DNA from 3 places in the Thioclava sp. NG1 genome. Region 3 is predicted to be linked to each of the others. Evidence: riboswitches for the same ligand, from Rfam matches in the RefSeq annotation. Region 3 holds a riboswitch; each other region holds the start of a gene.
What was found. Region 3 has a riboswitch for thiamine pyrophosphate ahead of thiM (hydroxyethylthiazole kinase). Riboswitches for the same ligand answer to the same signal wherever they lie in the genome.
Positions count from the first base shown of each region.

Region 1: it holds a riboswitch for thiamine pyrophosphate, as region 3 does, so the genes downstream of both, thiB (thiamine ABC transporter substrate binding subunit) here and thiM (hydroxyethylthiazole kinase) in region 3, are expected to answer to the same signal.
Region 2: it holds a riboswitch for thiamine pyrophosphate, as region 3 does, so the genes downstream of both, thiC (phosphomethylpyrimidine synthase ThiC) here and thiM (hydroxyethylthiazole kinase) in region 3, are expected to answer to the same signal.

Region 1 covers NZ_QFBB01000010.1:109,453-119,891, forward strand. Annotated here, with positions in the region: gene DEM26_RS16780 (aspartate-semialdehyde dehydrogenase) at 1-315, shown strand, start outside; gene DEM26_RS16785 (C40 family peptidase) at 552-1,382, opposite strand; gene DEM26_RS16790 (leucyl aminopeptidase family protein) at 1,379-2,803, opposite strand; gene DEM26_RS16795 (hypothetical protein) at 2,889-3,233, opposite strand; gene DEM26_RS16800 (carbonic anhydrase) at 3,437-4,087, shown strand; gene DEM26_RS16805 (hypothetical protein) at 4,225-4,917, shown strand; gene DEM26_RS16810 (DUF4139 domain-containing protein) at 4,949-6,550, opposite strand; TPP riboswitch at 6,724-6,828, shown strand; gene thiB (thiamine ABC transporter substrate binding subunit) at 6,865-7,857, shown strand; gene DEM26_RS16820 (thiamine/thiamine pyrophosphate ABC transporter permease ThiP) at 7,833-9,395, shown strand; gene DEM26_RS16825 (thiamine ABC transporter ATP-binding protein) at 9,379-10,074, shown strand; gene DEM26_RS16830 (S-(hydroxymethyl)glutathione dehydrogenase/class III alcohol dehydrogenase) at 10,201-10,439, opposite strand, start outside.
Region 2 covers NZ_QFBB01000006.1:21,606-32,044, reverse strand. Annotated here, with positions in the region: gene DEM26_RS12540 (Tex family protein) at 1-215, shown strand, start outside; gene DEM26_RS12535 (cation diffusion facilitator family transporter) at 503-1,441, shown strand; gene DEM26_RS12530 (exopolysaccharide biosynthesis protein) at 1,503-2,150, opposite strand; gene yghU (glutathione-dependent disulfide-bond oxidoreductase) at 2,299-3,162, opposite strand; gene DEM26_RS12520 (BLUF domain-containing protein) at 3,498-3,923, opposite strand; gene DEM26_RS12515 (5-formyltetrahydrofolate cyclo-ligase) at 4,099-4,746, opposite strand; gene DEM26_RS12510 (S8 family peptidase) at 5,180-7,537, shown strand; TPP riboswitch at 7,621-7,741, shown strand; gene thiC (phosphomethylpyrimidine synthase ThiC) at 7,856-9,652, shown strand; gene DEM26_RS12500 (FAD-dependent oxidoreductase) at 9,649-10,439, shown strand, end outside.
Region 3 covers NZ_QFBB01000002.1:84,175-94,613, forward strand. Annotated here, with positions in the region: gene DEM26_RS03480 (pyrroloquinoline quinone-dependent dehydrogenase) at 1-1,577, opposite strand, end outside; gene DEM26_RS03485 (c-type cytochrome) at 1,621-2,076, opposite strand; TPP riboswitch at 2,387-2,481, shown strand; gene thiM (hydroxyethylthiazole kinase) at 2,543-3,340, shown strand; gene thiE (thiamine phosphate synthase) at 3,340-3,951, shown strand; gene thiD (bifunctional hydroxymethylpyrimidine kinase/phosphomethylpyrimidine kinase) at 3,948-4,751, shown strand; gene tenA (thiaminase II) at 4,748-5,419, shown strand; gene DEM26_RS03510 (hypothetical protein) at 5,531-5,767, opposite strand; gene DEM26_RS03515 (cytochrome P450) at 6,089-7,348, opposite strand; gene DEM26_RS03520 (hypothetical protein) at 7,480-7,749, opposite strand; gene DEM26_RS03525 (hypothetical protein) at 7,816-8,013, opposite strand; gene DEM26_RS03530 (BON domain-containing protein) at 8,083-8,589, shown strand; gene DEM26_RS03535 (SDR family oxidoreductase) at 8,676-9,530, opposite strand; gene DEM26_RS03540 (thiamine pyrophosphate-requiring protein) at 9,703-10,439, shown strand, end outside.

The DNA of each region.
Region 1 (10,439 bases), on a different contig from region 3:
GTGCCGGTCTTCGTGGGCCACTCGGAGGCGATCAACATCGAATTCGAAGAGTTCCTCGACGAGGACGAAGCACGTGACATCCTGCGTGAGGCGCCCGGCATCATGGTCGTCGACAAGCGCGAAGATGGCGGCTACATCACCCCCGTCGAATGCGTCGGCGATTTCGCCACCTTCATCTCGCGCATCCGTCAGGACTCGACCATCGAGAACGGCCTGAACATCTGGTGCGTGTCGGACAACCTGCGCAAGGGCGCGGCGCTTAACGCGGTGCAGATCGCCGAGACGCTGGGCAAGCGCGTGCTCAAGAAGGGCTGAGCGTTCGGCCTTATTTGAATTGGGAAACGCCCGGTCGGAGGATCGGGCGTTTTTCGTTTGGGGCAAAGCGATGAGGGACGCGCCCGAGCTTCGGGCGGGCGCTTTGCTCCGCCTGTGGCTGAGCGCTTTATCTCGCAAGCCCGAATGTCGCTTGTGCCCGCGAGGCCATCGCCAATGCGCCCTCCCGGGGGGAGGGTCGGGCGCGGCCCGGGCTGGTCGCCCCGCGCTACAAAGCCTTACCGCGCGACCCGCTTAACCCCGAGATACGGCCCTTCGCCCGCTGCCGCGATACGTGCCTTGGCGGCCTCGATGCTCTCACAGGCCACGCTCATCGTTTTGCCGTTGGCATGGATCATCGTCTCGCCATCGCAGGCGAGCGCGACATGGCCTTTCCAGAACAGCAGGTCACCACGTCGCAGGGGCGCACCTTCGGGCACGGTCTCGCCCATCTCCGCCCATTGAAGATCGCTGTCGCCCGGCACGGATTGCCCGCACAGCGCGAAGCCGATCTGCACCAGACCCGAGCAGTCGATCCCCGCGCGGCTGTTGCCGCCCCAGAGATAGGGCGTGCCCAGCAGTCGCTCGGCCACCGCGAGGGGATCGTCCCCGGGCCGATCGAGCGCGCGCAGATGCTGCAGCGGAACGAAGCCCTCGGCGGTCACCGCGAACATGCCGGTTTCCCCCGTCACGGACAGCCGCGCGCCCATCGAGAGCTGCATCACTTCGCCGCGCTTGATCGCCGCCTCGCGATAGACATGCGTGGCGGGCGCGGTGACGACATGCGTGGCGGGCTCGGGCGTGGCGAAGGCGTCAGAGGCGATCCAACCGCAATAGCCGTCCCATGCCGCCTGCACGAAGGCGAAGCCGTCGCGCTGATCGATCACCGTCACCTCGGCTCCGAAAAGAAGCTGTCGGTCGCGCAGGCTGTCGGGCTCGGGGCAGAGATCGGTCACGGGTACGATGATCCGCGCGGGCATCCCGTGGGTGAAACCCTCGGCCTCGACCTGTCCTCGCAGCGCCTCCAGCGCGAAAGCACCTGAAAAGGGCAGGCGGCGACGGTCGGTCATTTCAGCACCTCGGGCAGAGCCGCGAAGATCGCCCGTGCGCCCTGACCGACGCCGCCTTTCGGCCGGGCGGGGGCGGCCGCGGGCTGCCAGCCGTAGATGTCGAAATGGGCGAAGCGCTTGGTCTCGGTCACGAAGCGGCGCAGGAAGAGTGCCGCGGTGATCGAGCCCGCCATGCCGCCCGAGGGCGCGTTATCCAGATCGGCGATGCCGGGTTCGATCTTCGCCTCGTAGGGCGCCCAGAACGGCATCCGCCAGAGCGGATCGGCCACCGCCCCCGAGGCCTTCGCCAAAGCCTGCGCGACGCCCTCGTCATCGGTGTAGAACGGGTGAATGTCCGGCCCAAGTGCGACCCGCGCAGCCCCCGTCAACGTTGCCATGCAGACCATCAGGTCGGGTGGGGTTTCATCGGCATAGGCCAGCGCATCGGCCAGCACCAGCCGTCCCTCGGCATCGGTATTGTTGATCTCGACGCTCAGCCCCTTGCGGCTGGTCAGGATGTCGCCGGGGCGGAAACTGTCGCCGCCGACCGAGTTCTCGACCGCCGGGACCAGCACCCGCAGGCGCATCTTCGCGCCGGTCGCCATGATCATATGCGCGAGCCCCAGTACGGTGGCCGAGCCGCCCATATCCTTCTTCATCAGCCCCATCGAGGCGCCGGGCTTCAGGTTCAGCCCCCCGGTGTCGAAACAGACGCCTTTGCCGACCAGCGTCAACGCCGGCCCTTCGCTGCCCCAACTCAACTCGATCAGCCGCGGCGTGCGCGGCGAGGCGCGGCCGACGGCGTGGATCATAGGGAAGTTCTGCGTCAGAAGGTCGTCGCCCTTCACGACCTTGACCTCAGCGCCGTGGCGGTCGGCCAGCAGGCGCGCCGCGCCCTCCAGTTCCTCCGGTCCCATGTCGGAGGCGGGGGTGTTGATCAGGTCACGCGTAAAAGCCTCGCCCTCGGCGACGGCCTCGATCTGCGCAGCATCCATCCCGTCCGGGCAAACCAGCCGCGCTTTCGGCGCTGCGGCTTCGGCGTAGCGGTCGAACCGATAACCTGCGAGCAGCCAGCCGAGCGCCGTCTCTGCCCTCAAAGATTCCGGCAAATCGCCCTCGATCCGCCACGCGCCTTCGGGAAGGGTCGACGCCGCGCGCGCCAGCGAGAACCGCTCTCTTGCCCGTGCCGCCGCGGTCCCGAGGCCCAGCAGCGCCGCCTCCGCGCCGTCCGCCCCCGGCAGAAGTGCGACCTGGCCCGCCTTCGCCTTGAACCCCGTTGCCTCGACGAAGGCGCGCTGTGCGGGCGGCAGATCGGCCAGGGCCTGCTCCATATCCTCGGGCGCGACGGCGATCAGGGCGCGGGCAGGCGCGTCGGCTTCGGCGAAGCGCATTGCCGGGCGCGGGGCGAGAAAGGAAAAATCTGCGGGTGCGTCTGCGCTCATGGGGGCGGCTCCTTGGCTCTGGTGGTTTCTTCGCCCCAGAGCCTAGCGCCGCGGCGCCTGCCCGCAAGGCCCGATTGCGCGCACTTCAGGAGGACAGGTCGCCGATGTCCCAGACCTCGGTAAGAGATCGTTCCGCGATCCGGCTCAGCCGCGCCATTACCGCCGCCTGCGCCACCGCATCGCCGGTCGCGATACACTCGGACAGGTCGCGCGCGGTGCGCACCATCGACACCAGACCCACATGTTCCGAGAGGTCGATCACCTTGACGATTGCGCACCGCATCTTGGCGCGTTGGCGCCATTTCGCGGCTTCTTCCAAGGCGGCGAGTTGCACGGCGAGATCCTCGACCGTGGCGCAGATGACCCGCTCCGCATCGACCTGTCCCAGCTCCACGTAGAGCACCGATAGCCGCGTCGTATCCAGCGACATCCGTTCCTTGCAACGCAAACGAGACACCTGTGTCACCACGACACCCCCCTTTGATTTCGCCATCACCCGGGCGGCAATATGGCCGACAGGTCTCAAGATTTCATTGAGCGACGCGGAGAAACCTCTCGTAACCCGGCCTGCATCGCGGTATTTGACGCTGCGATAAGACGCGAGACACCAGACCCAAAAACACCGGGGGACCGATGAGAGAGCATGTGAAGCCGCTGCCGAGCTACCTTGTGAACCGTTACCAGGGATGGCACGCGACTGCGTATGACGAAAACCGCGCCTGGTATCGCCGTCTCGCCTCCGAAGGGCAGCGTCCGCGCTCGATGATCATCGCCTGCTGCGACAGTCGCGTGCATGTCACCTCGATGTTCGGTGCCGATCAGGGTGAGTTCTTCATCCACCGCAATATCGCGAACCTCGTGCCGGAATTCACGCCCGATGGTGATCACCATGGCACGTCGGCGGCGGTCGAATATGCCGTGACCAGCCTGAAGGTCGCGCATCTGATCGTGTTGGGCCACAGCAATTGCGGCGGCATCGCGGGCTGCCACGCGATGTGTTCGGGTCATGCGCCGGAACTTGAGGAGAAAAGCTCTTTCGTCGGCACCTGGCTGAACCTTCTGCGTCCGGGCTACGAGCGCGTCACCGACCTGCCCGAGGATCAGCAGGTGCTGGCGCTCGAGCGTGAGGCCGTGAAAGTCAGCCTCGAGAACCTGATGACTTTCCCCTTCGTGCGCGAAGCGCTCGACGCCGATCGGATGACGCTGCACGGGCTGCGCCACGACATCGGCGAGGGTACGCTCGAGCAATACGTCTCCGGCTCGGATCGGTTCGAGAAGCTCTGAGGCTTTGCAAATTCGTTGACCCCCTTCGCGAGGCCGATTGCTCCGCCTTGGGGAAAACCAATTGGCATTCACGGGCTGTTAAGCTTGATGGGCGAGGCTGCGGGTACCCCGCCCACGCCAACGAGCTTTGACCCGACATGTCACCTGCATCCCGACCGCATTCCCAGCATCGTCTCGTCTCCCTGCGGCTGCCGCTCGATATGATCGATCGCATTGCGGCGGAGGCGCGCGCGTTCGGCCTGCCTCCGGCAGAGCTGATCCGGCGCGTCCTGCAGGAGGGGCTGCCGGAGGAGCCAACATCCGCCCTCCCCACCACGAAAGAGCCGCTGCCGGAAATGGCGGCGGTGCAAGCGGCGCTGGATCAGGCGCGCGATTGGTTCGATCTGCAACATCGGCTGCGGGATGCGGGCTTCGTGCTGCGGCTTGCGGGCGGGGGCGCGCTGGGTCTGCATGCCTGGCCGACGAACCGCTTCCTGTTGCTGCTCGACGAGATCGGCCCGAGCCTGACGGAGTTGGTGCTGCGCTTCGCCGCGCCGTTTCCGGGGGACGATGGCGGCCGCACCAAGATCGTCGGCGCGAGGTCTGGGCAGGGCGCGGCGGAAACGGTGACGGCACAGGCCGCCGCCGCCGAGTATGCCGCGGCGCAGGCGGCGGGGGCGCAAGCCGTGCAGGAGGAGAAGGCGTCCAAGGCGGCCGAAAAGACCGGCGGTGCAGAGACAGAGCCGCCCGAGGCGGCCAAGGCCGAACCGCCCGCGCGCGGGTTCCTGCGCCTGTCGCCAGCGTTGCTCGCGAAACTGCGGGCTGCGGCGAACCCGCGAAACGCAGCCTGATCGCGCGCGGAGGCCTTTGCGTTAGGCTGACCTAGCGCAGCACCTTGTCGGTGGGCCAACTCAGCGTGGTCTCGGTGCGGATCGTCTTGGTCTCGTCCGCGCCCAGATCGAAGCGCCATGCGAGCACGCCGCGGCGATGGTCGTAATCGGTCTCGCTCGCGGGCGGGGTCGCCTTGGTAGTGATTTTCAGGTCTTCCTGTTCGGAATAGGGTACCCGGTCGATCACCCGCATCGGCCAGCCTTTGTCCGTCAGGTTCTTCACCTCGATCTCGACGACTTCGCGGCGCTCGTTCGACTTGGAAATGAAGCCGCTGTCGCCCTCCATCGTGTCGGGCATGCGGCGGTCCACGCGAATGCCCTCGATCGGCCCGAAGCCCAGCGTCAGGTCATCCCCTGCCGCCACCATCGGCAGATGCGACTGGCCGACCAGCGCGCCATCGGCATAGAGGTTCGCGGGGCCGGGCAACAGGATCTCGCCGGTCCCGTTCTTGCCCTCGGCCACGCGATAGGCCTGGGGATCGGTCAGCGGGGCGGCTTCGGCGAAGACCTCCATCGGGAGGGTCTTGGAATCGAGGCTCAGGCGGAGATCGTCGACCCCGTCGCGCAGATCGACCGCGCTCGGGTAATGGTAGGTCACCGTTTCGCCCTGCATCTGAAGATCGGCGCGGTCGCTGATCGCTGCTTCCGCCATCGGCGCGGCGGCGCCATCCGATGCCGCGAGGGAGCGCTTCATCGGCACCGGTGCGGGCGGCGCATCCGGGTCGCCGATGTGCGCGAGGCGCGGATAGACTTCGCCCGGCTCTGCGCGCCCGCCGGGGCGAGCGGTCGAGAGCGTCAGGTCGACGTTACGCCAGTCCTCGCCGGTGGCCTGATGGACCGAGACGAAGCGCTCCATATCCACCGCGCCCTTGTCTCGGTCGAGCCGCAGATCATAGGAGGGCTGCCACCCGGCATTGTTAACGTAAGAGGTGATCGTCAGCGTGCCCGAGCCCTGCACCTTCGCGCTGAGCATCTCTCGATCTTTCGCCGGGTTCAGCAGCGCATCGAGCGCCGCTCGCGCCTGCTTCACCGCCTCTTTCGCGGGGTCGAGCGCGGCTTCCGCGCGGCGCGCTTCCGCTTCGGCGGCGATTGCGCGTTCGGTGGCCGAGAGAATCTGATCCTCCACCATCTGCGCCAGCGCGCGCAGCTGTTCGGGCGCGGTGACCTGCGAGTCGGTGTTCTTGAGATATGTGATCTGGTCGCGCGCGGCCTGCGCCTTGGCGCGGATCACGGCCACCGCGTCTTCCTTTTCCGCAAGGGCTTCCTTTGCAGAGGCCAGCCGGTCACGCGCAGCCTTCACCGCTGCGCTTTCGGTTCCGCTGGTCGCCGGCGCGCGCCCTGAGATCAGGCTCACCGCGCCGATCTGCACACCGTCACCCGACACCCGCAGCGTCGAGATGTCGGTGCCTTCGGGAAACCCCGGAACCAGCAGGTCATGGCTGCCCTCGGGCGCCTTCACCTCCACCTGCCGCACCACCTGCGCGCCCTGCGGAAAGAGCGTCACGGCCGTGATCTTGCCCGGTGCCTCGATCGTGTCGGCCAAGGCGGGCAGGGCGGTCGCGGCCATAAGGGCCGCCGTCAGGGTGATGCGCATCGGTTCCTCCCACATCCGTTCCGGATCGAGCCTGCGTCGGCCTGCGCGCAGTTGCAAGCCATTGAAATCCGGCGCGGGTCGTCACTGGCGGGAACTCGCCAGAGCGTTCGTGCTAGGCGTCGGGGGGCTACGACTGCTTGCCCTTGCGTCCGAAGTCCCGCGCGCATAGGTTGCGCCCTACCTCGGGGTGCCGGATGATCCGGCTGAGATGCGAGCCACGCGAACCCGTTGAACCTGAACCGGTTAAGACCGGCGGAGGGAAGGTAGCCGGATAGTCCGGCCCCACTCCGCCCGGCAAGCCCAAGGAGTGAGGCATGAAAACCCACCTGATGCTTGCGGGAGCCCTGAGCCTGATCGCCACGATGGCGGCGGCCGAGGACAAGCCCGTGCTCACCGTCTATGCGCCTGATTATTTCACGAGCGAATGGGGCCCCGGTCCCGCGATCGAGAAGGGGTTCGAGGCGACCTGCGATTGCGATCTGAAATTCGTGTCGGGCGATGTGCTGCCGCGCATCCTGCTCGAAGGCGACAAGACCTCCGCCGATGTCGCGATCGGTCTGAACACCGACGTGACCGCGAAGGCGCGCGCCACGGGCCTGTTCGCCCCGCATAACGAGGACACGTCCGACCTGACCATGCCGGTCAAATGGGACGATCCGATCTTCCTGCCTTTCGACTGGTCTGAACTGGCCTTCGTCTATGACAAGACCAAGCTGAAGAACCCGCCCACGAGCTTCCAGGATTTGCTGGATGCGCCCGACGACGCCTACAAGATCGTCATCGAAGATCCGCGCAGTTCGGTCGCGGGTCTGTCGTTGTTGCTCTGGGTGAAGGACATCTATGGCGACAAGGCCGAAGAGGCCTGGACGAAAATCGCGCCCAAGGTGCTGACCGTGACGCCGGGCTGGTCGGAGGCCTACGGCATGTTCACCGATGGCGAGGCGGATATGGTACTGAGCTATGTCACCTCGCCCGCCTATCACATCATGGCCGAGGACGACGACTCCAAGGCCGCCGCGATCTTCCCCGAGGGGCATTACTTCACCCCCGAACTGGTCGCGCAGCTCAAGACCTCGAAGCATCCCGAGCTGGCGCAGAAATTCATGGATTACGTGCTGAGCCCCGATTTCCAAGGCATGATCGCGACGGCGAACTGGTCCTTCCCGGCGAAACTGCCCCACGATCAGCTGCCTGAGGTGTTCCAGAAACTCCCGATGCCCGACAAGACGCTCTACCTGGGTGAGGCCGAGGCCGAGAAATTGCGCGGTCCGGCGCTGGAAGAATGGCAACGCGCCTTCTCCAGATAAGAGGCACGCCCATCTGGGCGGTGCTGGCGGGTGCGGCTTTGGCCGCGCTTGTCCTTGGCACTTTGGCGGCAGTCGCGCTCCGGGCAGGCGGGCTGACCGGCTTGCGCGAAACCGATCTCGCCGCGATCCGCTTCACGCTCTGGCAGGCGGCGGCCTCGGCGCTGATCTCCTGCGCGCTGGCGGTGCCGGTCGCCCGTGCGCTGCATCGCCGCCGCTTCGCCGGGCGCGGACTGCTGATTTCGCTCCTGGGGGCTCCCTTCATCCTGCCGGTGATCGTCGCGGTCTTCGGGCTGATCGCGGTCTTCGGGCGGCGCGGGCTGGTCAATGCGGCCCTCGCCCCGCTCGGCATCGATCCGATTTCGATCTACGGCGCGCAGGGCGTCATCGTGGCCCATGTTTTCTTCAACCTGCCGCTTGCGACCCGGATGATCCTGCACGGCTGGGAGGCGATCCCGGCCGAGCGGTTTCGCCTTGCTGCGACCCTCGGCTTCGGCCCTGCGGAGGTCACGCGTCACCTCGAACGTCCGATGCTGCGCAGCGTGCTGCCCGGGGCGTTCCTTGCGATCTTCCTCGTCTGCCTGACGTCCTTCGCGGTGGCCCTGACCCTTGGCGGCGGGCCGCGCGCGACCACGGTGGAGCTGGCGATCTATCAGGCCTTCCGCTTCGATTTCGACATGGGCCGCGCGGCGAGCCTTGCGCTGGTGCAGGTCGCGATCTCGGTCGCAGCGCTGCTGATCGCGGCGCGCGCCACCCTGCCGTCGAGTTTCGGCGCGGGGCATGACCGCCGCGCCGCGCCGATCCCGCAGCTGTCCGGCGGGATAGGGCGTGCGCTCTTCGACGCGCTCGCGATCGGGCTCGCAAGCGCCTTCCTGCTGCTTCCCATCGGCACCGTTTTCGCCCGGGGCATTCCGGCGGTGGCCAACCTGCCCGAGATGGTCTGGCCCGCGACGCTGACCTCTTTGGTGATCGCGCTGCTCTCCACGGTTGTGACGCTCGCCATCGCCCTGCCGCTCGCACTGGTGGCGACCCGGCAGCGCTGGGCGGAGATCGCGGCGATGCTGCCGATGACAGCGTCGAGCCTCGTGATGGGCACCGGCGCCTTCCTGATCGCGCGGCCCTTCGTGAACCCGACGAGCCTCGCGCTGCCAATGGTGCTGCTGACCAACGCCGCGCTTTCGGTGCCTTTCGCGACCCGCATCCTGATGCCCGAGATCCGCACGCTGCAGGCCGATTACGACCGGCTCGCCGCCTCGCTCGGGCTGCGCGGCATTGCCCGGCTTCGTCTGCTGACGGTTCCGCGCCTTGCCCGGCCGCTGGGGTTCTCGGCGGGGCTGGCCGCGGCCTTCTCTATGGGCGATCTGGGCGTCATCACGCTGTTCTCGGATGGCCAGACCCGCACCCTTCCGCTGGCGCTTTTCCAGCTCATGGGGTCTTATCGCATGGATCAGGCGGCGGGCACTGCAAGCCTGTTGCTGATCCTCACTTTCGCGCTCTTCTGGGCGCTCGACCGCGCGGGGCATTATGCTGACCCTCGATAAGCTTCTGATCGAACAGGGCGATTTCCGCCTCGAAGCCGATTTCACGATCCCGGCCGGCGCGCGGGTCGCGCTGATTGGCCCCTCGGGGGCGGGCAAGTCGACGCTGCTCTCGGTACTTGCGGGGTTTCTTGGTCCGACCCGGGGGCGGGTGCTCTGGTGCGGCGAGGACATCACCGAGGCGCCGCCCGGCGAGCGTCCGCTCTCGATCCTGTTTCAGGATCAGAACCTCTTCCCGCATCTGCGGCTGGAGACCAACCTCGCGCTTGGCCTGAACCCGAAAGGCAAGATCGACGCAACCGACCGCGCCCGGATCGAGACCGCGTTGGCGCGTGTGGGCCTTGAGGGGATGGAGAGGCGCAAACCCGGCGCACTGTCGGGCGGGCAGCAAAGCCGCGCAGGCCTGGCGCGGACGTTGCTCCGTGGCCGCCCGATCCTGCTGCTCGACGAGCCCTTTGCGGCGCTGGGGCCCGCGCTGAAATCCGAGATGCTGGCGCTGGTGGCCGAGATCGCCCGCGAGCAGGGCACGACGGTGCTGATGGTCAGCCACGATCCCGAGGATGCGCGTGCGCTTTGCCCGCAGACGGTTCTGGTGGCCGAGGGCCGCGCCCATGCGCCGCAAGAGACCGGACCGCTTCTCGACGATCCGCCGCCCGCGCTACGGGACTATCTAGGAGAGTAGGGGCTCTGCCCCTCTTCGCTGGCGCGAATTCACCCGGGGATATTTGAACAAGCCCGAAACGGTCTGCGCTTCGGGCTTGCTGGAAATATCCCGGGGGGGCCGGGGGCAGCGCCCCCGGCCTTGGGGTCAGTAGATCACGACCGAGCGGATCGACTCGCCCGCATGCATCAGATCGAAGGCCTTGTTGATGTCTTCGAGCGGCATAGTGTGGGTGATCATCGAGTCGATCTCGATCTTGTCGTTCATGTACCACTCGACAAATTTCGGCACATCGGTGCGGCCCTTGGCGCCGCCGAAAGCGGTGCCTTTCCAGGTCCGGCCCGTGACGAGCTGGAACGGGCGGGTGGAGATTTCCGCGCCCGCGG
Region 2 (10,439 bases), on a different contig from region 3:
GGATCGGCCTGTCGATGCGCAAGCAATCCGAGGGCGGCGCTCCTGCGCGGGGCAACGGCCCGGCGCGGCAAGACAAGGGGCAGGATCGGGGTAAACCCGGCCCGCAAGGCCCCCGTGGCAAAGGGGCCGGCAAGGGGCAAGGCAAGGCGCCAGCAAAAGACAGCGGCAATGGTGCCTTCGGCGCGGCGCTGCGCGATGCGATGAACCGGCGCTGAATCCGGGCAGGCGGGGCAGGGCGTGAGGCGCGGCTGTCTCGCGGGTCTATGCTATGCTCGCGGAAGGCTCCGCGGGACGAAATGACCACGGAGCCTCCGCCTGCAGCACGCCTTTCGCAAAGTGGCGTCATCGCGAGGCTTCGCTCGCCGTCTCCACCAGGCTATGCGAACCTTTGCCATGGCTCCGCGCCCGATGCGCCACGGGGCCGGACCCAGGCCAAGGAACCTTCGGCCCCTTCCGTCGTTGCCTCCACGAGCTCAGCAGCAACGCCGGAACACGCGCCGACATGGCACACGACCACAGTCACAGCCACGACCATGGACATGGCGGACCGGGGCATTCTCATGCGCCGGCGACATTCGGCAAGGCGTTTGCCATCGGCATTGCACTGAATACGCTCTACGTCTGTCTTGAGGCCGCCTTCGGTCTGATCTCGGGCTCGCTCGCGCTGCTGGCCGATGCCGGGCATAACCTGTCGGACGTGTTCGGCCTCGCCATCGCCTGGTTCGCGACCTGGCTGGAGCGCAAGCCGCCCTCGGGACGCAAGACCTATGGCTACAAACGCGCGCCGATCCTCGCCTCCCTGGCGAATGCGGTCATCCTTCTGGTCGCGGTCGGCGCCATCGTCTGGGAGGCCGTTCGCCGCCTGCTCGACCCGCAGCCCGTGGGCAGCGACACCATCCTCTGGGTCGCCGTGGTGGGGCTGATCGTCAACACCGGCACCGCCCTTCTGTTCATGCGCGGCCGCAACAGCGACCTCAACATCAAGGGCGCCTTCCTGCACATGGCCGCCGACGCCGCCGTCACCGCAGGTGTGATCGTCGCGGCGCTGCTGATCATGTGGTTCGGCTGGCAATGGCTGGACCCGGTTTTCAGCTTGGTGATCGCCGCGGTGATCCTGGTGGGCACATGGGGCCTGCTGCGCGACAGCGTGAAGCTGGCGATGGATACCGTGCCTCCGGGGATCGATCTGGAGGACGTGCGGGCCCGGCTGGAGAACCTGCCCGGTGTCGCCAGCCTGCACGATCTGCACGTCTGGGCGCTGAGCACGACGGACACGGCCCTTACCTGCCACCTGGTGATGCCGGAGGGTCGGCCCGATGACGCTTTCCTGCTGAACGCGGCCGATGAGCTGCACGAACATCACGGGATCGGACACGCTACCTTGCAAGTCGAGACAGACCCCACCAAGGCCTGTCGCCTTGCGCCCGAGGACGTGGTGTAGGCGGAGGCGGGGGAGGCCGGATCAAGCGATCCTTGGCCCGAACTGGTGCTGCGATTGCGGCTCAGAGCATCAGCCAGACGGCGCCGCCAGCGATCAGGAGCAATGCGTAACCGACGGCCACGATCACCCCGTCACGCGCCAGAATCCCAAGCGAGAACGCCGCGATCGGAAGCCCGACCAAGGGAACCGTTACCGGGATGGCCCCGAGGATAAGCAAGGATCCCCCGGTCACGATGAGGATCACCGCGATCGCGGAGATCGAGACGTTGCCGCGGGCGAGGGGCTCCCATCTGCGATGCATATGCCTGCGCAACCAGTCAGCGGCCGGACGCAGTCTTTCGGCCGCCTTGCGAACGCGGTCCGCCGGGATCTCGCGTTTGGCCAAGAAGCCCGGCAACCAGATGCCGTTTCGACCGAGGAGCGTGTAGAACCCGATAAGCGCGACCAGAGTCCCGAGCGCACCGCCAATGCCGGGGATCATGCCGACCGGGAGGATCATGAAGATCGCGGCGATCATCAGCAGCGGCGCATGGCCCTGCGAGCCGATTTCCCTGGTCAGTTCGCCGAGCGTAATGGTCTCTTGCCCCTCGGTGAGCCGCTGCAGCCGCTCGATCATTGTCGGGACAGCTTCGGGCCCCGCTTGAGCGTCATTCGAGGTCGCCGCGGACCTGTCCGCGTGGCTTGCCGATGGTTCGATCTTCTTGCTCATTCAGAAACAACAGGTCCGGAGGCCGCGTGTTCCCTAAGACAGGCCTCGTGCCGGTCGGTTTCGTGGCGATCGCGTTCATATCGCTTCATGCAAAGGCCCCGGCGCGACAGTTGCGCCGGGGCCAAATCATCCAAAACGGGTCGGTCGCTCAGACCTTGTCTTGGGTCTTCGTCTCGAAGTCGCGCGCGGAATGGCGTTCGTGGAGTTGGTCCGCCGGATCGCCGTTCGTGCGGTTGACCATTCGGCCCCGCTTCACCGCAGGACGTTCGAAAATCGTGTCGGCCCAACGTAGCACGTTCTTGTATTCATGCACCGACAGGAACTCCGCCGCGTCATAGAGCCATCCCTTCACCAGCCCGCCATACCACGGGAAGACCGCGATATCGGCGATGGTGTACTCGTCGCCCCCCAGATAGGCCGTTTCGGCGAGGCGGCGGTCGAGAACGTCGAGCTGGCGTTTGACCTCCATCGCGAAGCGGTTGATCGGGTATTCCATCTTGGTCGGCGCGTAGGCGTAGAAATGCCCGAAACCTCCGCCCAGATAGGGCCCGCTGCCCATCTGCCAGAACAGCCAGGACAGGCATTCGGCGCGCTTGGCCGGCTCGGTCGGCAGGAACGCCCCGAATTTCTCGGCCAGATAGGTCAGGATCGCACCGGATTCGAAGACCCGGATCGGCTCGGGGCCGGAGCGGTCCATCAGGGCCGGGATCTTGGAGTTCGGGTTGATCTCGACGAAGCCGGAGCTGAACTGGTCACCCTTGCTGATATCAATCAGCCAGGCGTCGTATTCCGCGTCCTCGTGACCAAGTTCGAGAAGCTCCTCGAACATGATCGTCACCTTCTGACCGTTGGGAGTCGCGAGGGAATAGAGCTGGAAGGGATGCTCGCCCACGGGCAGCGACTTGTCACGGGTCGGCCCCGCAATGGGGCGGTTGATGCTGGCGAAACGTCCGCCGCTTTCCTGAGACCAAGTCCATACCCGGGGAGGCACGTAATCGTCGCTATCACTCACCTTGAAATCTCCGTCTTGTTGGTGCGTCAGGCTCGGCAATGCACAGCCGGACGCCGCAATTCCATCGGCACGACGATCTTCCGACCGGCGCCCCGTTTCTGTCTCTCCGCCTTCGCATCGCCTCGAAGAGTCCTCGTAGACATAGCGGGACTTTGGCGCTGTCCAAGGAAAGAGCCGGGAAGATCCGTGTGATCCGCGCGCTATGACCTTCCTCGGGGCGGTGGCCCCGGTCTGCGGATGTCGCTCACTGGGGCGTGACGAACCTTTTGAGATGGAGGCGCGGACGCCTCAACGAAGGCTGGTATCTTCGGAACGATCGGCGAGGTCGTTCCCTGCTAGGCGGCGATTTCTTCCCAGTCGTCTTTCGACAGAACCTTGCAGAGATCCTCAATGGCCGCTTGTGTCATCTTTTCCGGTGCGAAGCTGCCGTCGATTTCGTAGCGGCTCAGGATCTCCCGTTTTATCCCGGACGTCTGGATCAGGTGCATGCTCCATCCCGCGAAGAGGCGATGTTCCGCGTCCCCTGCACATAAGATACGGATATCGTCGTGCCGAGGATCGCCCAGCAGGCGGAGCAGACATTTTGCGACCGCGTCCCGCTCACCCTCGAGAAGTTGCATGAAACTGCGATCACTGACGATCAGGGCGCCCGTGATGCCATCACGCAAATTATTGATGCGGGATTTCTCGAGGATATCGTCGACGGTTTCAGGCTGCAGATCGCGGTGCCTGGATGAATAGACAAGTCTGGTCAACTGCAAGATGCAAACCCTCCGGCATTTTCGTTTTTTTTAGACCGAATGCTCGCGCGCGCCGACGCTGTCAAGCGCCATGGCTGCGCACGTCCCCGCTGAACGCGCTGAATGTCGCGGGCTGCCGATCGTGGCGATCGGTGAACGTTGAGGGGGGCACCTGACAGGCAGATACTCCAGCGCGCTACCTCTTCAGGTGCGTCCCGTCTGACAAGAGCGCCTCGTCCATCGGCACGTCCCAGGGCATCGGATAGATCGTGGGTAGTTGGCAGCCCGCAAACCCGACGCCGATGGTCCGCGGCGACGTCTCGATCCGTGCCAGCGTCCGGTCGTAATAGCCACCGCCGTTGCCGAGGCGGTGAAGGGTCTCGTCGACACCCACGAGCGGCGCGATCACCACGTCCGGGCGTCTGGGTTCGCCAGAAGCCGGCACGAGGATGTTCCAGATGCCGCGCGCCATCCGGCAGTCCGGGCTCCAAGTGTGGAATTCCAGCGGCGCATCTTTCGCGGTGACGACGGGCAACAGGATCTGCGTCCCTGCCTCGTGGACCCTGCACATCCACGGTCGCAGGTCCGGCTCGCCCCGGATCGGCCAATAGACGGCGACGGTCCGGCCCGCTCGGGGGGCGACGATCCGGTCGAGACCTTCGATCAGGCAGGCGGTCGCGCGCTCTCGATCGTCCGCGCACAGGGTGCGCAACTTGAGCAGCCGCGCGCGCTCGGCCCGTCTGAACCGCGCCACGTCGCGGGCGGTCTCGGGATCGACGGGGTGACCGTCGACCAGCAGATGGGCGAAGCAGGCGGGGCTGCCTCCGGCGCTGTCCTCTTCCATCGTCAAGCCATCCCTGCGTGCTGCGCCCTCGATAGTCGGACCCGCGCGCCGGATTTTCAAGCACGCCTCGCGGCGACCGCGCCGGAAGGGCACCGTTCAGACCTGCTGACCACTGGCGACGGGCTTCAATTATTCGTGTTCGGCGTTTTTCCGACAGGCACCCTTTCGCGATTTCGGTCATAAGGCGTTCGCGAAGGCGATATCGGGACATTCGGCGAAGGATCGTCGGCACCTCGTTCGCCTCAAAGTGACCCCCCTTACGAGTTCTCGGTGGCGCGATAGATCGCCGTCAACAAATCCCGACGTGTTGGATTGGCACCGGAAACAGGCGCTGTCGACGCGCGTGGGGACGTACAGGAACGCAGCTCCCATGCCGGCAAAGATGACCGGAATATCCTCTCAACGGGCTGAATTTTCAGCGAAAGGGCTTTTGATGAAAGGCGGATATTTGCTGGCGGCGACGGCTTTGACGTCGCTTGTCGTGACCGCGGCCCATGCGCGGGACCTCAGCGAGCGCATCCGGCTGGCGGGCCGTGCGACGGTCTCCTACGGGCTGGTGCAGGACCGTCCCGCGGCGCCCGGCGCCTCTTCGCTGGGAATCGCCGCGAATTCCACTACGGTGACCGGCTCCAACAGCATGCTGCTTCTCTTGGGTCTCGGAGCGGTGGGGCTGGCCGCGGCTGCGGGGGCGGGCGGCGGAGGTTCCTCGGGTTCTTCGGGCGCGAGCGACACACAGCCGCCATCGCCGGGCATTGCGCCGCGTCTTGGGACCGGCGGCAGCGTCAGCAGCTTCGAGACCAAGGAATATTACGCGAGCGGCGGTCTCGCTCAGACCGAGGCGGCGTATCGTTATGCTGAAGGGGCCTACGGGTTCGGCACACTCGTGTCGGTCTACGACACCGGGGCGGATGTGACCCATCCCGATCTCGCCGACAATATCGATGGTGCCCTCTCCTACAGCTATTTCGACAACAGTTCCGATGTCGCCGACACGGACGGGCACGGCACGCACGTGGCCGGGATCATCGCCGGTGTGCAGAACGGGCAGGGGATCGAGGGGATCGCCTGGGGGTCCAACTTGATGATCCTGAAAGGCGTCGGAGGCTCGGTTCGCGCGGGCAGCTATGCGGATGCGATCACGCGGTCGGTCAAGGCCGGGGCCGCCTCGATGAACAACAGCTGGTCCTATGTGGACAGCACGGACAAGACGCTTACGATCGACCAGTTTTCGAGCGCCGACCAGATCCGTCTGCAGCTCGGGTCGGCCACGATCGACGCGCTCGATGCAGCCGCGAAAGCGGGCATGGTCAGCGTGTTCGCTGCGGGTAACGACGGCGGCGCCAATCCCAGCGTGATGGCCGGCCTGCCGGAATACTTCCCGGAAATGGACGGCTCGATCCTCGGCGTCGTGGCCGTCGACAGCAACCATCAGATCGCGAGCTTTTCCAACCGCTGCGGCGAGGCGATGAATTACTGCCTCGCGGCGCCGGGCGTGAACATCCTCTCGACCTATCCGAGCGATCTCGGCGGCGATTACGCCTACATGAGCGGGACTTCCATGGCGACGCCCTATGTCACCGGCGCGGTCGCGGTGCTCAAGAGCGAATTCCCCGAGCTGACAGGTCAGCAAATCGTGCAGATCCTCGAGACCAGCGCGACCGATCTCGGCGCGGTCGGAATCGACCCGGTTTATGGCTGGGGAGAGCTCAATCTGCGGCAGGCACAGGCACCTGCCGGGACGCTGAAGGTCGAGACGACCAGCTCTCTCGACGGCCCCTCCGTGCCCGCCGCCCTAAGCGCGATCAACGCAAGCCGCGGCGTGGCCGGGGCGCTGCGCGCGACGCTCTCCAACCAGCGAATGATCGTCACCGATGCCTTTGATCGGGGCTATCATGTGCCGACCAGCAGCTTCGTGGCGGATTACGCGGATGCCAGCGCCGCCCGAGCCGCGACGGAAGCCTTCGCGATGGGACGGACGGATGCGATCAATCTGAGCGCGGGCACCGGCACCTTGTCACTGTCGCGCGGCGACGGTTCCGCGATTGCCGGAACAGGCTGGGTCGACAGCGCCGCGATGGCCGCGCCATACCTGAAATCTTTCGATGCCACATCCGCGCTGCATTACGAAATCGGCCTCGGCGACGGGCTGTCGGCGTCGATTTCGCAGGCAGGCGGCGGGGCTGGAGATATCACCTCGCATTACATCGCCGGCTCGCTCAGTGCCCGGTTTGGCGTTGGCAAGCTCTCGATGACCGTCGGCAGCCTGCATGAAGACGGCGGCTTCCTGGGAACCTCGGTGGGCGGCGCGTTCGGTGGCGGCCTGTCCAGCGATACCCGCTTCGTTCAGCTCGGCATGAACGTCGCCCTCGGTGACGGCACCTCTCTCGCGTTCACCGCGGCCAATGGCAGTTCGAACTTCTCCGGAGACGGTTTGCTTCGCTCCGGCAGCGGGCTGCACTCGAACGCCTATGCCTTGGGCCTGACAAAGCGAGGGTTTCTGTCCGGCGATGATCGTGTCTCCATCGGGATTTCGACGCCGATCTCGCTTGCCTCGGGCAAGATGACGATGAGCGTGCCGACCGCCGTCGGGGCCGCCGTCGGAAACACGCGCTCCGACAAGGTGGTGATGACGGCCTCCTCGGTGAATATCGAAAGCGCAGCACCCGAGCCCGACCTTCAGTTCGGCTATTCGCGCACGGCCGGGATCGGTCGTCTCGGCGCGGGGCTTGTCTACGAACCCGGGCAGCGTTCCGCGATGGGGGTTTCGCTGGGATGGACGGCGCGCTTTTGAACCGCTGACGCCGGGCGCGCCGATCACGACCGCCGGAAGTCGCGCGGACGCGCCTTGCCAGGTTCGAACTTGGCTCCTACAACAGGATCACGCAGGGGAGTCCCGCTTAGGGGACTGAGAGGCTGACAGGGTGAAAACCCGGTGACGCGACCCTTTGAACCTGACCCAGTTGATACTGGCGTAGGAAGCTAGGCGCGCAGACCGGGAAGAGTCTTTCTATCGTTGCGGGCCATGACAAAAGGCCGTTCGGCCTTTGGTTTCCCAAGCGTCTCTCAATTGGTGTCCTCTGAGATCGAATGCTTGAGGAGCACCGAAACGATGAACATTCCCAACCCCACGATCACCACCGGTCCGCTGCCGGCGTCGCGCAAGATCTACGTCGAGGGCGCTTTGCATGAAGGTCTGCGCGTGCCGATGCGCGAGATCGCCATGCACCCCACTGCCGGGGAAGCACCGCTGCCGGTCTATGACAGTTCGGGCCCTTACACCGACCCCGAGGTCACGACCGATATCAATGCCGGTCTCGCGCCGCTGCGCCGGGCATGGATCGAGGCGCGCGGCGATGTCGAGAGATATACCGGGCGCGATGTCCGACCCGAGGATAACGGCTTTGCCGAAGGGGCGCGGCTGACGCCGGAATTCCCGGTCAGGCGGCAACCGATGCGGGCCAAGGGCGACCGCGCGGTGACGCAGCTGGCCTATGCCCGCGCAGGCATCATCACGCCCGAGATGGAGTTCGTCGCGATCCGCGAGAACCAGCTGCGCGAGGCCGTGGGACCGCGCGACGGGCAGGACTGGGGCGCGAACCTGCCCGATTACGTGACGCCGGATTTCGTGCGCGACGAGATCGCCGCAGGCCGCGCGATCATCCCGGCCAATATCAACCACCCGGAAGCCGAGCCGATGATCATCGGGCGCAATTTCCTCGTGAAGATCAACGCCAACATGGGCAACTCGGCCGTCACCTCCTCGATGGAGGAAGAGGTCGACAAGTTGGTCTGGGCGATCCGCTGGGGCGCCGACACCGTGATGGACCTCTCGACCGGGCGCAACATCCACAACACCCGCGAATGGATCATCCGAAACAGCCCCGTGCCGATCGGGACCGTGCCGATCTATCAGGCGCTGGAGAAGGTGAACGGGATCGCCGAGGACCTGACATGGGAGGTCTTCCGCGACACGCTGATCGAACAGGCCGAGCAGGGCGTCGACTACTTCACGATCCATGCAGGGGTGCGTCTGCACATGGTGCCAATGACGGTGGAGCGCGTGACCGGGATCGTCAGCCGGGGCGGCTCGATCATGGCGAAATGGTGCCTGCATCACCACAAGGAGAGCTTCCTCTACGAGCATTTCGAAGAGATCTGCGACATCTGCCGCCGCTACGACGTCTCGTTCAGCCTCGGCGACGGGCTGCGGCCGGGCTCGATCGCGGATGCCAATGACGCTGCGCAATTTGCTGAGCTGGAGACGCTGGGCGAACTGACGAAGATCGCCTGGGCGAAGGACTGTCAGGTGATGATCGAGGGGCCCGGTCATGTGGCCATGCACAAGATCAAGGAGAACATGGACAAGCAGCTGGAGTGCTGCCACGAAGCGCCGTTCTACACGCTCGGTCCGCTGACCACGGATATCGCGCCGGGTTACGACCACATCACCTCGGGGATCGGGGCGGCGATGATCGGTTGGTTCGGCTGCGCGATGCTGTGCTACGTCACGCCGAAGGAACATCTGGGCCTGCCCGACCGCGACGACGTGAAGACTGGCGTGATCACCTACAAGATCGCCGCCCATGCCGCCGATCTGGCCAAGGGGCTGCCCGGCGCGCAGCGGCGCGACGATGCGTTGAGCCGTGCGCGTTTCGAGTTCCGCTGGGAAGACCAGTTCAACCTCTCGCTCGACCCCGATACCGCCCGCGAATTCCACGACGAGACGATGCCGAAAGAGGCCCACAAGGTCGCGCATTTCTGCTCCATGTGCGGGCCCAAATTCTGCTCGATGCGGATTTCGCACGACATCCGCGCCGAGGCGCAGAAAGAGGGGATGGAGAGCATGGCCGCCAAGTTCCGCGAAGGCGGGGAGCTTTATGTGCCCCTCAAGGGGTCGGGCGAATGATCACCATCGCAGGCGGCGGCCTCGCGGGGCTGTCCTCGGCGCTCGAACTGGCGCGCGCCGGGGCTGCGGTGCGGGTCTTCGAGGCGGCAGAGGAGATCGGGGCGGGCAGCGTGTCACGCTATGCGGGCGGGATGCTGGCGCCGTGGTGCGAAGCCGAAAGCGCCGAAGAGGCAGTGGTCACGCTGGGCGCGCGCGCGGCAGACTGGTGGGCCGAGATCACGCCGGTCACGCGGCGCGGCACGCTGGTCCTCGCCCCTCCGCGCGACAGTGCGGAACTGACGCGCTTCGCCCGCCGCACCTCCGGCCATCGCACGCTCGATCAGGCGGCGATCACAGAGATGGAGCCGTCCCTCGCGGGGCGGTTCGCACGCGGGCTGTATTTCGCGGAGGAGGCGCATCTCGACCCGCGCCGCGCGCTGCGCGATCTGGCGCGGGCCGCGCGTGACGCCGGGGTCGAGATCGTGTTGGGAACCACGGCCCCCGCGCAGGTGGATCTCGATTGCACCGGCTTTGCCGCCGACCTGCCTGACCTGCGCCCGGTGCGCGGCGAGATGGCCATCCTGCACTGCCCGGAGGTCGAGATCACCCGCACCTTGCGCCTGCTGCACCCGCGCATCCCGCTCTATCTCGTGCCGGGCGGGCAGGGCGTCTACATGATCGGCGCGACGATGATCGAAAGCGCCGCGACGCGCCCGATCACGCTGCGCTCGCTGACCGAAATGCTCAGCGCCGCTTTCACGCTGCATCCCGGCTTTGCCGAGGCGAGCGTGATCGAGACCGGGGCAGG
Region 3 (10,439 bases):
CCAAGATTGAAGCTCCAGAGCTTCTCACCCGATTTCGCATTGAAGGCGTCGAACATGCCGTTGCCCTCGCCGGTGAAGACCAAGTTCCCGGCCGTGGCGAGAACGCCGCCGATCATCGGCTGCGGCGCGTCGTAGCTCCACTCGACCTTGCCGGTGTTGACGTTCACCGCGTCGAGCACGCCGGTCTGCATCGCCTCGTCGCCCTTGACGTTCTTGAACGTACTGCCCAGCCGAAGCGTACCCGGCAGCGTCGTCGTTTCGCCATCGGTCGTGAAGTTCATCAACTGGTTCATTTCCATGACGTAGAACAGGTTGGTCTCCGGCGAGTAGGCCGGCGGCGACCATTCCGCGCCGCCATTGGCGCCCGGCAGAATCTTAACCCCGTCCTTGGTCGGCGGCGTGAACATGTTGTCCGACATCTTCACGAGCGGGTCCGACTTGCGGATCAGATCGCCGGTTTCGCGGTTCACCACATAGAGCCAGCCGACCTTGCCGGCCTCGCCCGCAGCGGGAACGACCTTGCCGTTGGAGTCCTTGGCGTCGAAGAGCACGACATTGCTGACGGCGTCGTAATCCCAGACGTCGTGCTTGACCTCCTGATAGTGCCATTTGCGCTTGCCGGTATCGGCATCGAGCGCGACGATCGAGTCGGTATAGAGGTTGTCGCCTTTGCGGCTAGAGCCGTCGAGGTCGGGGTTCGGATTGCCGGTGCTGAAGATCACCATGTTTCGCTCCGGATCGATTGCGGGGGTCGTCCAGACCATGCCGCCACCGGACTTCCACGAGTCGCCTTCGAACGTGTCGGGATCCGTCGCGTGCCAGCGCCACACCTCCTCGCCCGACTTCGCATCGATCGCGGCGACGAAGCCGCGGATCGGCCATTCGCCGCCGGAACTGCCGACGATCACCTTGCCGTCATAGATTTGCGGCGCCATCGTTTCCGAGAACCCCGCTTGCGGGTCTGCGAGATTGGTCTTCCACACCTTTTTGCCTGTCTTGGCGTCGAGCGCGAGAAGATTGGCGTCGAGCGTCGCAATGTAGACCTTACCGTAACCCACGGCCACGCCCCGGTTCACCGGGCCGCAGCAGGTCTTGACCTGCGAGACGTCATAGGTCGTGCTCCAATACGTCTCGCCGGTTGCGGCATCGACGGCCATGACCGTCATCTCGTTATCGACCATCGGTGTCGAGATATACATCACGCCATCGACGACGATCGGCGTGGTCTCGAAGCTGGCGACCTTTCCGGTCTGCACCAAGGCAACCGGGTGCAGCTTGTCGATATTGTCCGTCGTGATCTGGTCGAGTGGCGAATAGCGCTGGTTGCTGTAGCTCCGGCCATGCAGCAACCAATCGGACTTGTTGTCCTTGGCGGATCGCATCGCGTTGTCGTCGACAGCGACATTCGCCGAAGCGGGAAGCTCCTTCATCTGGGCGCGGTTCGTGTCGCTCGTGCCCTGGATCTCGTCACTCTGCTTCGCGTGCGCAAGTGCCGGCAGGGCCGCCACGCATACGGACAGGATCAGAGGTCGGACGGCGCCTCGCGAGGTCGCGGTGAATGGTGGCAAATGTGCCATGTTCGGTCCTCCTCTCTTGAAATGATCAGCCGCGGCGGTCGGGTCAGTCGCAGGATGACTGCGACGAGTCCGGTAACGGCTGCAGGTCCATCGCATCGATCGCTTTCTGGTCGATCGCGCTGTCCCCGGGTTTGAAACCGTTCTTGCAAAGCAGATAGGCGAATGTCTGGAGATACTGCTTGTCGGTCAGCTCGCCCGGGTCATCCTTGGGCATGTGCTTCGCGATGAAGTCGTATAGTTGCTTGCCGGTCATGCCGCTGTAGTCGAGGCTGTCGGCGAATTTCTTGCCCGCCAGTGCCGGGCCTGCATCCCCCATCAGATCGCTGCCATGACAATCGGCGCAGTGCTTCTTGTACACGTCGTGGCCTGACGATGCCTGCTTGGATGTGAAGAGGGTCTGCTGGTCCGAAGAGCCCGGGTAGGCTGCGCTCGCGCAGAGGACAAGGGCGGTAACGAGGCCGGTCAGGGCCGTTCCGGAATGCGTGTCTAGACGTCTCATGCTAAAAAACCTCGCTCAATAATGCTGGGACGGAGCGGTGGGGGATATGGTTCCCCAACGGATGCAAGGGGCCTTTGTTCCATTCTGCTTTGCGGGCATCAGGCAGACGGGGCTGCACCGAGCAGCTTTCGGATGGGAAAGCGGATCCGAAAACGACGCCCGTATCTTCGCTCTTTCCGGCCTGCCATATGACGGCGACCAGAACCGTTCCGCCGTTCACGGATATGCGCTGGATGCTGATCGCGGCGAAGCTGTGGGCGCCTCGTCTGACCCGGCTTGACGGGCGGCGCGAAGGCTGTCACCTCTCGGAGCGAAGCGACAGGGGCGCTCGGGCAACCGGGCTGAGACGAACCCTTAGAACCTGAACCGGATAATGCCGGCGGAGGGAGGCGCGTGAGACGGTCAGGCGCGTTCCCGCCTTTGCCCCCTCGCACTTCTCCTGATGCCCGCAGCCAAGGAGAGAGCGATGGAAGATCCCGGACAATATCTCGCGGCGATGCGGCAGACCGCGCCGCTCGTTCACAACATCACCAATTACGTCGCGATGAACGTGATGGCGAATGTTCTGCTCGCCTCCGGCGCCTCGCCCGCGATGGTGCATGCGCGCGAGGAGGCGGCCGAGTTCGCCGGACTCGCGCAGGCGCTCAGCATCAATATCGGCACGGTGTCGCCGCCCTGGGCGGAGGCGATGGCGGCGGCGGCCAAGGTCGCGAGCGCGCAGGGAACCCCGTGGGTGCTAGACCCTGTCGCTGTCGGCGCGACGGATTATCGGCGTGCGCTCGGTGCGCGGCTCGTGGAACTGCGCCCGACGGCAATCCGCGGCAACGCGTCGGAGATCCTTGCGCTTGCGGGCGAGGCTGGCGCGGCTGGCGCGGGGAAAGGGGCGGATTCCACTGAGAGTGTCGAGACCGCGGAAGGCGCCGCGCGGGCCTTGGCCCGGATGAGCGGGGCCGTGGTTGCGGTGACCGGCGCGGTCGATTTTGTGACGGATGGGGAGCGCGCTGCGCGGGTCGCCAATGGCCATGCGATGATGCCGCGCGTGACCGCTCTGGGCTGTTCGCTGACTGGTCTGGTGGCTGCGTTTCTCGCAGGACAGCCTCGCTTCGAGGCGGTCGTCGCGGCGCTGGCTTATTTCGGGCTCGCCGGGGAGAGCGCCGGGGCGAGTGCCTTAGGCCCGGGAAGTTTTCAGGTCGCGTTCCTCGATGCGCTCTATGCGATCGACGCCGAGGCGCTGAGCACCGGAGCTCGGATCGAATCCGCATGATGATCCCGTCCATCTGTTTCGTCACCGACCCGGCCGCCCCGCAGCCGGTGCTCGCGCAAGCCGTGGCCGCGGCACGGGGCGGTGCAGGCTGGGTGCAGCTGCGCGACAAGGTGCTCCCCGATGCAGAATTCGCCGCGCTGGCCCGGACGCTGGTCGAAGCGCTTGCCCCCTATGACGTGCCGCTGATCGTGAACGATAGGGTCGCGGTGGCCATCGAGATTGGGGCCGCAGGGCTGCATATCGGCCAGAGCGATGGCGACCCCGCCGCGATCCGCCGCCGGATCGGGCCCGACATGCTCCTAGGCCTCTCGATCGAGACCGAGGCGCAGATCGCCGCCGTTCCTCCCGGCATCGATTATCTCGGCGTCGGTCCGATCCATGCGACCGGCTCGAAGCCCGACCATGCCGCCCCGATCGGCCATGTGGGCTTTGCCCGGATCGTCTCGCGCACCGATCTTCCCTGCCTCGCGATCGGCGGGATCACTGCCACTGACGCGCCCGCAATCCGCGCGGCGGGCGGTGCCGGTCTCGCGGTGATTTCTGCCATCTCGCGTGCCCCCGACATGACGCGCGCCACCCGAACCCTGCGCAACGCATGGAGCGACACATGATCCCCAATATTCTCACTATCGCGGGTTCCGACCCATCGGGCGGGGCGGGCATTCAGGCCGATATCAAGGCCATCTCCGCCAATGGTGGCTACGCGATGAGCGTGATTACCGCGCTGACCGCCCAGAACACGCGCGGCGTGCAGGCGGTGAGCCTGTGCGACACGGCGCTGATCGCAACTCAGTTGGCATCGCTGCGCGAAGACGTTCGTACCGACGCGATCAAGATCGGAATGCTGGGCGATGCCGCGATCATCGAGACTGTGGCCGAGAGGCTGACCGGGCTCGACTGTCCGGTAGTGCTCGATCCGGTGATGGTCGCGAAAGGCGGCGATCGGCTGCTGGCAGAGGCGGCGGTGACCGCGCTGCACAGCCTGCTGCCCCGGGCCGATCTGATCACGCCGAACCTGCCCGAGGCCGCCGATCTGCTGGGCTGCGCCGAGGCGACGCGCTTCGACGAGATGCGCGATCAGGCCCATGCGCTGCGCGAGCTCGGGCCGCGTGCGGTGCTGCTGAAGGGCGGTCATCTGCAAGGCGACCAAAGCCCGGATCTGCTGGTCACGGCGCAGGAAGAGCTCTGGCTTGACGCACCGCGCATCGCGACGCGCAACACGCACGGGACGGGCTGTACCCTGTCCTCGGCGCTGGCGACATGGCTCGGGGCAGGGGTGCCGCTCGCGGAGGCCACCCAGCGGGCGAAGGCGTATCTGAGCGCGGCGATTGCGGCAGCTGATCGGCTGACTGTCGGGTCGGGGCACGGGCCGGTGCACCATTTCCACGCATTCCAGGAGAAGAAGAAATGAGCTTCGCCCAAGACCTCGCGCAGGCGACCGCGCCGCTGCGCCGCCAAATCCATGACATGCCTTTCAATCGCGAACTGGCAGAGGGAAGCCTCGATCGGGAAACCTTCCAGGGCTACATCATTCAGGACGCACATTACCTCGAAGGCTTCGCCCGCGCGCTCGCGCTGGCCGCCGCCAAAGCCCCGGATGCCCCGACCGTGGCGCAGCTTGCGGGATCAGCGGCTGGAGCGATCGCCGTCGAGCGCGAATTGCACGCGCATTACATGGGGCTGTTCGGCGTCTCGGCGGAAGATTTCGCGCGGATCGAGCCTTCGGCGGCCTGCGATCATTACGTCTCTTTTCTGCTGCGCAGCGCTGCGATCGGCGATTTTTCCGAAGCGGTGGCGGCCTTGCTGCCATGTTTCTGGATCTATCGCGATATCGGTCGGGAGATCGCGCAGTTCAGCGGCGCTGAAAATCCCTATGCGGCCTGGATCGCGACCTATTCCGGAGAGGCGTTCGATCAGAGCGTGACGCGAATGCTGGAGCTGACGGACAGGCTGGGCGCGATTGCAGACGCGCCCGCGCGAGCCCGGATGCACCGCGCCTTCGCGCGGAGTTGCTGGCATGAATGGCGGTTCTGGGACAGCGCCTATCGCGGCGAAAGCTGGCAGCAGCCTGCCGCTTGAGGCGCGAACCGAAAGGGGGCGCCTTCGTCGGCTTCCGGTCCTTGCCGCTCGCCGGTGTCGCGCGCCTCGATCGCCTGTCGGGCGTCGATGGCGGGGCCGGATTTCCGAGGCTCAGGATTTGTGCTCGTCGCTTTCCTCGCTGGTTTCCCCGTCGGTTTCCTCGACGGCCGCGGTCTCGTTGTAGTCATTGGGATCGAAATCTTCGGGGTCGAAGGCCTCCTCCTCCTCGGAGATGCCGGTCACGTAGGAGGTTCCGGTCTCCTCATCGAAGATCAGGCCGTAATTCGCACGTCCCTTCGATTTGTAACGCAGGAACTCGTGCACGCCTGCGTAAATGGCGATGAACACGAACGGCAGAAGGATCAGGGCAGCAAGTAACTGGGCGTTGATAGCGGACCTCGTTCAGGCTGTTTGGCAAAGGCGGATTGTCTGCGGCGCCTTGGGTCAATCTAGCAGCATGTTGGCCTAATCCGGATGTGGATCCGACAATTTGGCCACTCGATGCGAACGTCATTTCGAAAATAATCTGGTCTATCGCGGGACGACGTCAAGAGTTGGCGCGGGCTGGGCGCCGGCACGAAGTCTCTTAGCCGGGGCGTTCGACCGGCTGCGACCTGCCCATGCTCGACATGGTATCTGGCATGCGTTCGGCCTGTCGCCCCGGAGTTTTCAGCAGCGCGCGTTCGGATGCTCCGGCTGGACTGCAATGCGCAGGCCGCCTCCCGGCAGCGGGGGGAACTGGTTGTCGGAAAGTGTCAGATCCTGCTCGGGGACCGTCCAATCGAGCTTGCGCAGCTGCATGACGGCTTCGGTCAGCAGCTCCATCGTGAGCCATTCGCCCGGGCAGCGGTGATTTTGCAGATAGTCGCCGCCGCCCTGCGGCACGAGCCCCTCGGGTTGGATGTCACGGCCCAGATGGCGTTCGGCGCGGAAGCGTTCCGCGTCCTCCCAAATGTCAGGGTCGTGGTTGGTGCCGTAGAGATCGAGGACCAGCCAATCGCCGGGTTCGAACCGGGCGCCGTGCCAGTCGAACGCCTCGCGCACGCGCCCGCCGATCGCCGGGAAGAACGGGTAGAGCCTGCGCACCTCCTCGGCGATCGCGCGGCAGGTCGGCTCGTCGTCTTCCGCAACGGCCGGGATGGCTGCGCGGTGGGAGTGCAGAGCGTGGGCGGCGAACACGACATAGCGCCCGACCGCCACGATCGGACGCAGGATGTTCAGGAGTTCCTTCACGGCCACGTCTTCGCTCATCCGGCTGCCGTCCAGATCGGTGTGGAAGGCGAGCTTGGCCAAGGTGCTTCCGGCAGGTCCGTCCGCTTCGCGCGTCTGCGAAATCAGGCTGCGCGCCCAACGCTCGCACCGCGCCCGGAGCCAGCGTGCCTGTAGATAGGCAGGCCCGAGCGTGCCGGCCGCGGCGAACATCGTGCTGAGTTCGCGCGCGCGGCTGGCAACGTCGTGCTGTGCCGGGTCGATGCCGCACCAGCGCAGCGCCGTTCGCGTCATGATGCCGTCGACGGCATCAGAGAAGTCGATCTCGCAGCCTTGCCAACTGCGGGCCGCAGCCTGCCATTCCTCTGCGAAAATCCGGCGGGCCGCGCGCAGTCGGTCGCGGTCCATGAGGTCCAGAAACATCTGCTTGCGGATGTGATGGGCTTCGTCGTCGAGGCTTTGCACGCTGCCCTTGCCTTGAAGAAGCGGCACCACGGTGGGCGGCATAGCACCGCGACGCGTCATCCGTCCCGGCTCATAGAAGCTGCGTACCGCGTCGCGTCCGCGCAGGAAGGTCACGGGGCGCAGCATCAGCCGGGTTCGGAACGCATCGCTCCCAAGCTGATCGCAACGGCGGGAAATGAACGAATAGCCCTCGCTGAGGAAGGCCCGGGTGCTGTCGATCCCCGAGAGATGGGGAATGGATTGGGAATTCTGCATTTGCCTTGCCTCGCTATGGGCCTGATTGGTTGCTGGTGCTAGGGGCGCGACGCCGATGCGGGCTGCGCCAAGCCCGCGGCAGGTGGCATCACGGGCGTCTGCCTTCGTCCTCTGCGCTTCGGCCGGACGGATCACCCATTGCCGCGGCGGTGGCGCCGCGCGAGCGTCGCGATCTGCTGGAACTCCTCGGCAATGCTTAGCGGAAGCGCGTCGGTCGCGTCCGGGTCCGCGCCGGGATCTTCCTGACCGTCATGCATGACTTCGCGTTCGCCGATCCACGCCATGACGGTCTCGCGCGATTCTGCGGGCAGTTCCGACACCAGCCGTGCCAGAACGCGGCGTTGCGCGATCAAACGAGCCTCCAGCGTGACCAATGTTTCTTCGAGATAGGTATTTGGCATCTGGTCGCTCTCTTCGCGGGGTCCCGGCGGGTTGGCGCCGGGACCCCGATTTTAGGTGAATTGAAGTCAATAATTCGCGGGCGGATCGCTTGCCGGGAAACTTTCATCCATTTCCTCGTCGACCCGGTCCCAGTTCCGAGGCGGGTTTCGCATCTGCGAGGGACCTGCGGGACGGACGCCCTGTGCCGAGGTGCCGCGCCGTTGGTTGATGAGATACCCCAAGGCACCGAGGGCTGAGGCTGCAAAGAGCAGTCTGGTCAACATGGTAGGCCTCCTTTGGTCAAAGTGAGACCCCCGCGTGGGACCCGTGCAGTGCTCCGCGCGAGGGTCGTCATGCTTACCCGAAAAACGAACCCCGCCAGCCTTTGTTCCATGGCGCGAACCATCGTGAATCTGGCGGAACAAACCGTGCGCGGCTGGCGTGCGCGCAGGAACAAGCGGGATGCTCACTCGTTGATCCGTTCCATAGCCATGGAGGAGATCATGACCGAGAATGGCGATGACAAAGACGTCAGAGACGTCCATGTGGTGCGCTCTGACCTTGCGGCGCCGAGCCGACCGGACGGGTATCACGGCGTCGAGCAACCGATCATGCCGGACTTGCCGGAGCAACCCGCGGAGATCCTCCCCGACGGCGAACTGGCGTCCGCCGTGCGGAGCGCGCTCGAGGGCGACGGACGAGTCGACATGAGCCATGTCCTGATCGTCGCGGAAGAAGGGGTGGTGACGCTCGAAGGCACGATCGGGCTGGAATTCCAGCGCACGCTCGCAGAAGCGCTTGCACAGGAAGTGCGTGGTGTTCTGCTGGTCCGCAATCAGCTCGGCGTAGGGCCCGCGTGATGTGCTCGGACGCCTGACCGCCGAAAAGTCGAGCGAACGAAAATTCGCGCGGGCCGCAGCTTCTGCTGGCGGCCCGCGTCTTTAAATCAGATCATCGGCATGCCGCCGGTGACGGCCACCGTCGCGCCTGACGTGTAGCTCGAGCGCGGATCGGCAAGCATCACGTAGGCGGAAGCCAGCTCCGCCGGTTGCGCGGGGCGGCCCATCGGCTTGTCCTCGCCGAAATGCGCGACCGAGTCCTCAGGCAGCGTCGAGGGGATCAGCGGTGTCCAGACCGGCCCCGGTGCGACGCAATTCACGCGGATCCCGCGCTCTGCCACCATCTGTGCCAGCCCGGTGGTGAAGTTCTGGATCGCACCCTTGGTCGCCGCGTAAGCCAGCAGACCGGGATTGGGTTTGTCCGAGTTGATCGAGGCCGTGTTGATGATCGCGCCGTTCTTCTCCATCACCGGGAGCGCCGCCTTGCACAGGTAGAACATCGAATGAATGTTGGTGCGGAAGGTCGTTTCCCATTCTTCATCGGAGATGTCCTCGATCTCGTCGAAATGCATCTGGTGCGCCGCGTTGTTGACGAGAATGTCGAGACGCCCGAAGGCTTCATGCGTATCGCGCACCAATGCGCGACAGTGATCGGCGTCCTGAATGTCGCCGGGCATCACATACGCGCGGCGGCCTGCCTCTTCGACAAGCCGGCGCGTTTCCTCGGCCTCGTCATGCTCTTCGAGATAGGAAATCATCACGTCGGCCCCTTCGCGCGCATAGGCCAGGGCCACGGCGCGACCGATGCCGCTGTCTGCGCCCGTCACAAGGGCGGCCATCCCGTCGAGCCTGCCCGACCCGACATAGCTCTGCTCGCCATGATCGGGGCGCGGGTCCATCTTCTCCGTCGAACCGGGAACGGATTGCGGTTGCTTGGGGAAGGGAGGTTTGGGGTAATTCATTGCCGGGCTCCTTTCTGGATGGGTCTGAACGCACCAACCGGATGCGCGCTGCTATGTTCCTGTGTTTCTTCATGGGGCGCCGCGGCCCCCTCCTCACAGGCTCTTGTGGGAACATCAGCAAGACGCATCCGTTTCCCTAATCCATTCATCACATCTGACAGTGGAGGCAGACATGTCCGACACCGTTGCCGATTTCATTCTTTCTCGCCTCAAGCAGTGGGGCACTACCCGTATCTATGGCTTCCCGGGAGACGGGATCAGCGGGCTCGTCGCAGCGCTTGGACGCGATGACGAGATCGAATTCGTTCAGGCACGCCACGAGGAAAGCGCCGCGTTCATGGCGGCGGCGCATGCGAAATGGACCGGCGAGGTGGGCTGTTGTCTCGCGACCTCCGGCCCCGGCGCGATCCACCTGCTCAACGGTCTCTACGACGCCAAGCTGGACCACCAGCCGGTGCTTGCGATCGTCGGCCAGCAGGGGCGCAACGCGCTTGGCGGCAATTACCAGCAGGAGGTCGACCTGCAATCGCTCTTCAAGGATGTGGCGAGCGAATACGTCCACACGATGATGGCACCGGGACAGGCGCGCCACCTGATCGACCGGGCGCTCCGGATCGCGCAGGCGCGGCGCAGCGTGACCTGCGTGATCGCCCCCAATGACGTGCAGGAGGCTCAGGCGGTCGAAGCGCCGCCCCACGCCCATGGCACCGTCCACAGCGGCGTCGGCTATCAGGCGCCGCGCCTGCTGCCGGCAGACAAGGACCTCGCCGCCGCGGCGGATATCCTGAACGCGGGCGAGAAGGTCGGCATCCTCGTCGGCGCGGGCGCGATCGGCGCAGAGACGCAGATCACCCAGCTTGCCGAAACCCTTGGCGCAGGCGTCGCGAAGGCGCTTCTGGGCAAGGCCGC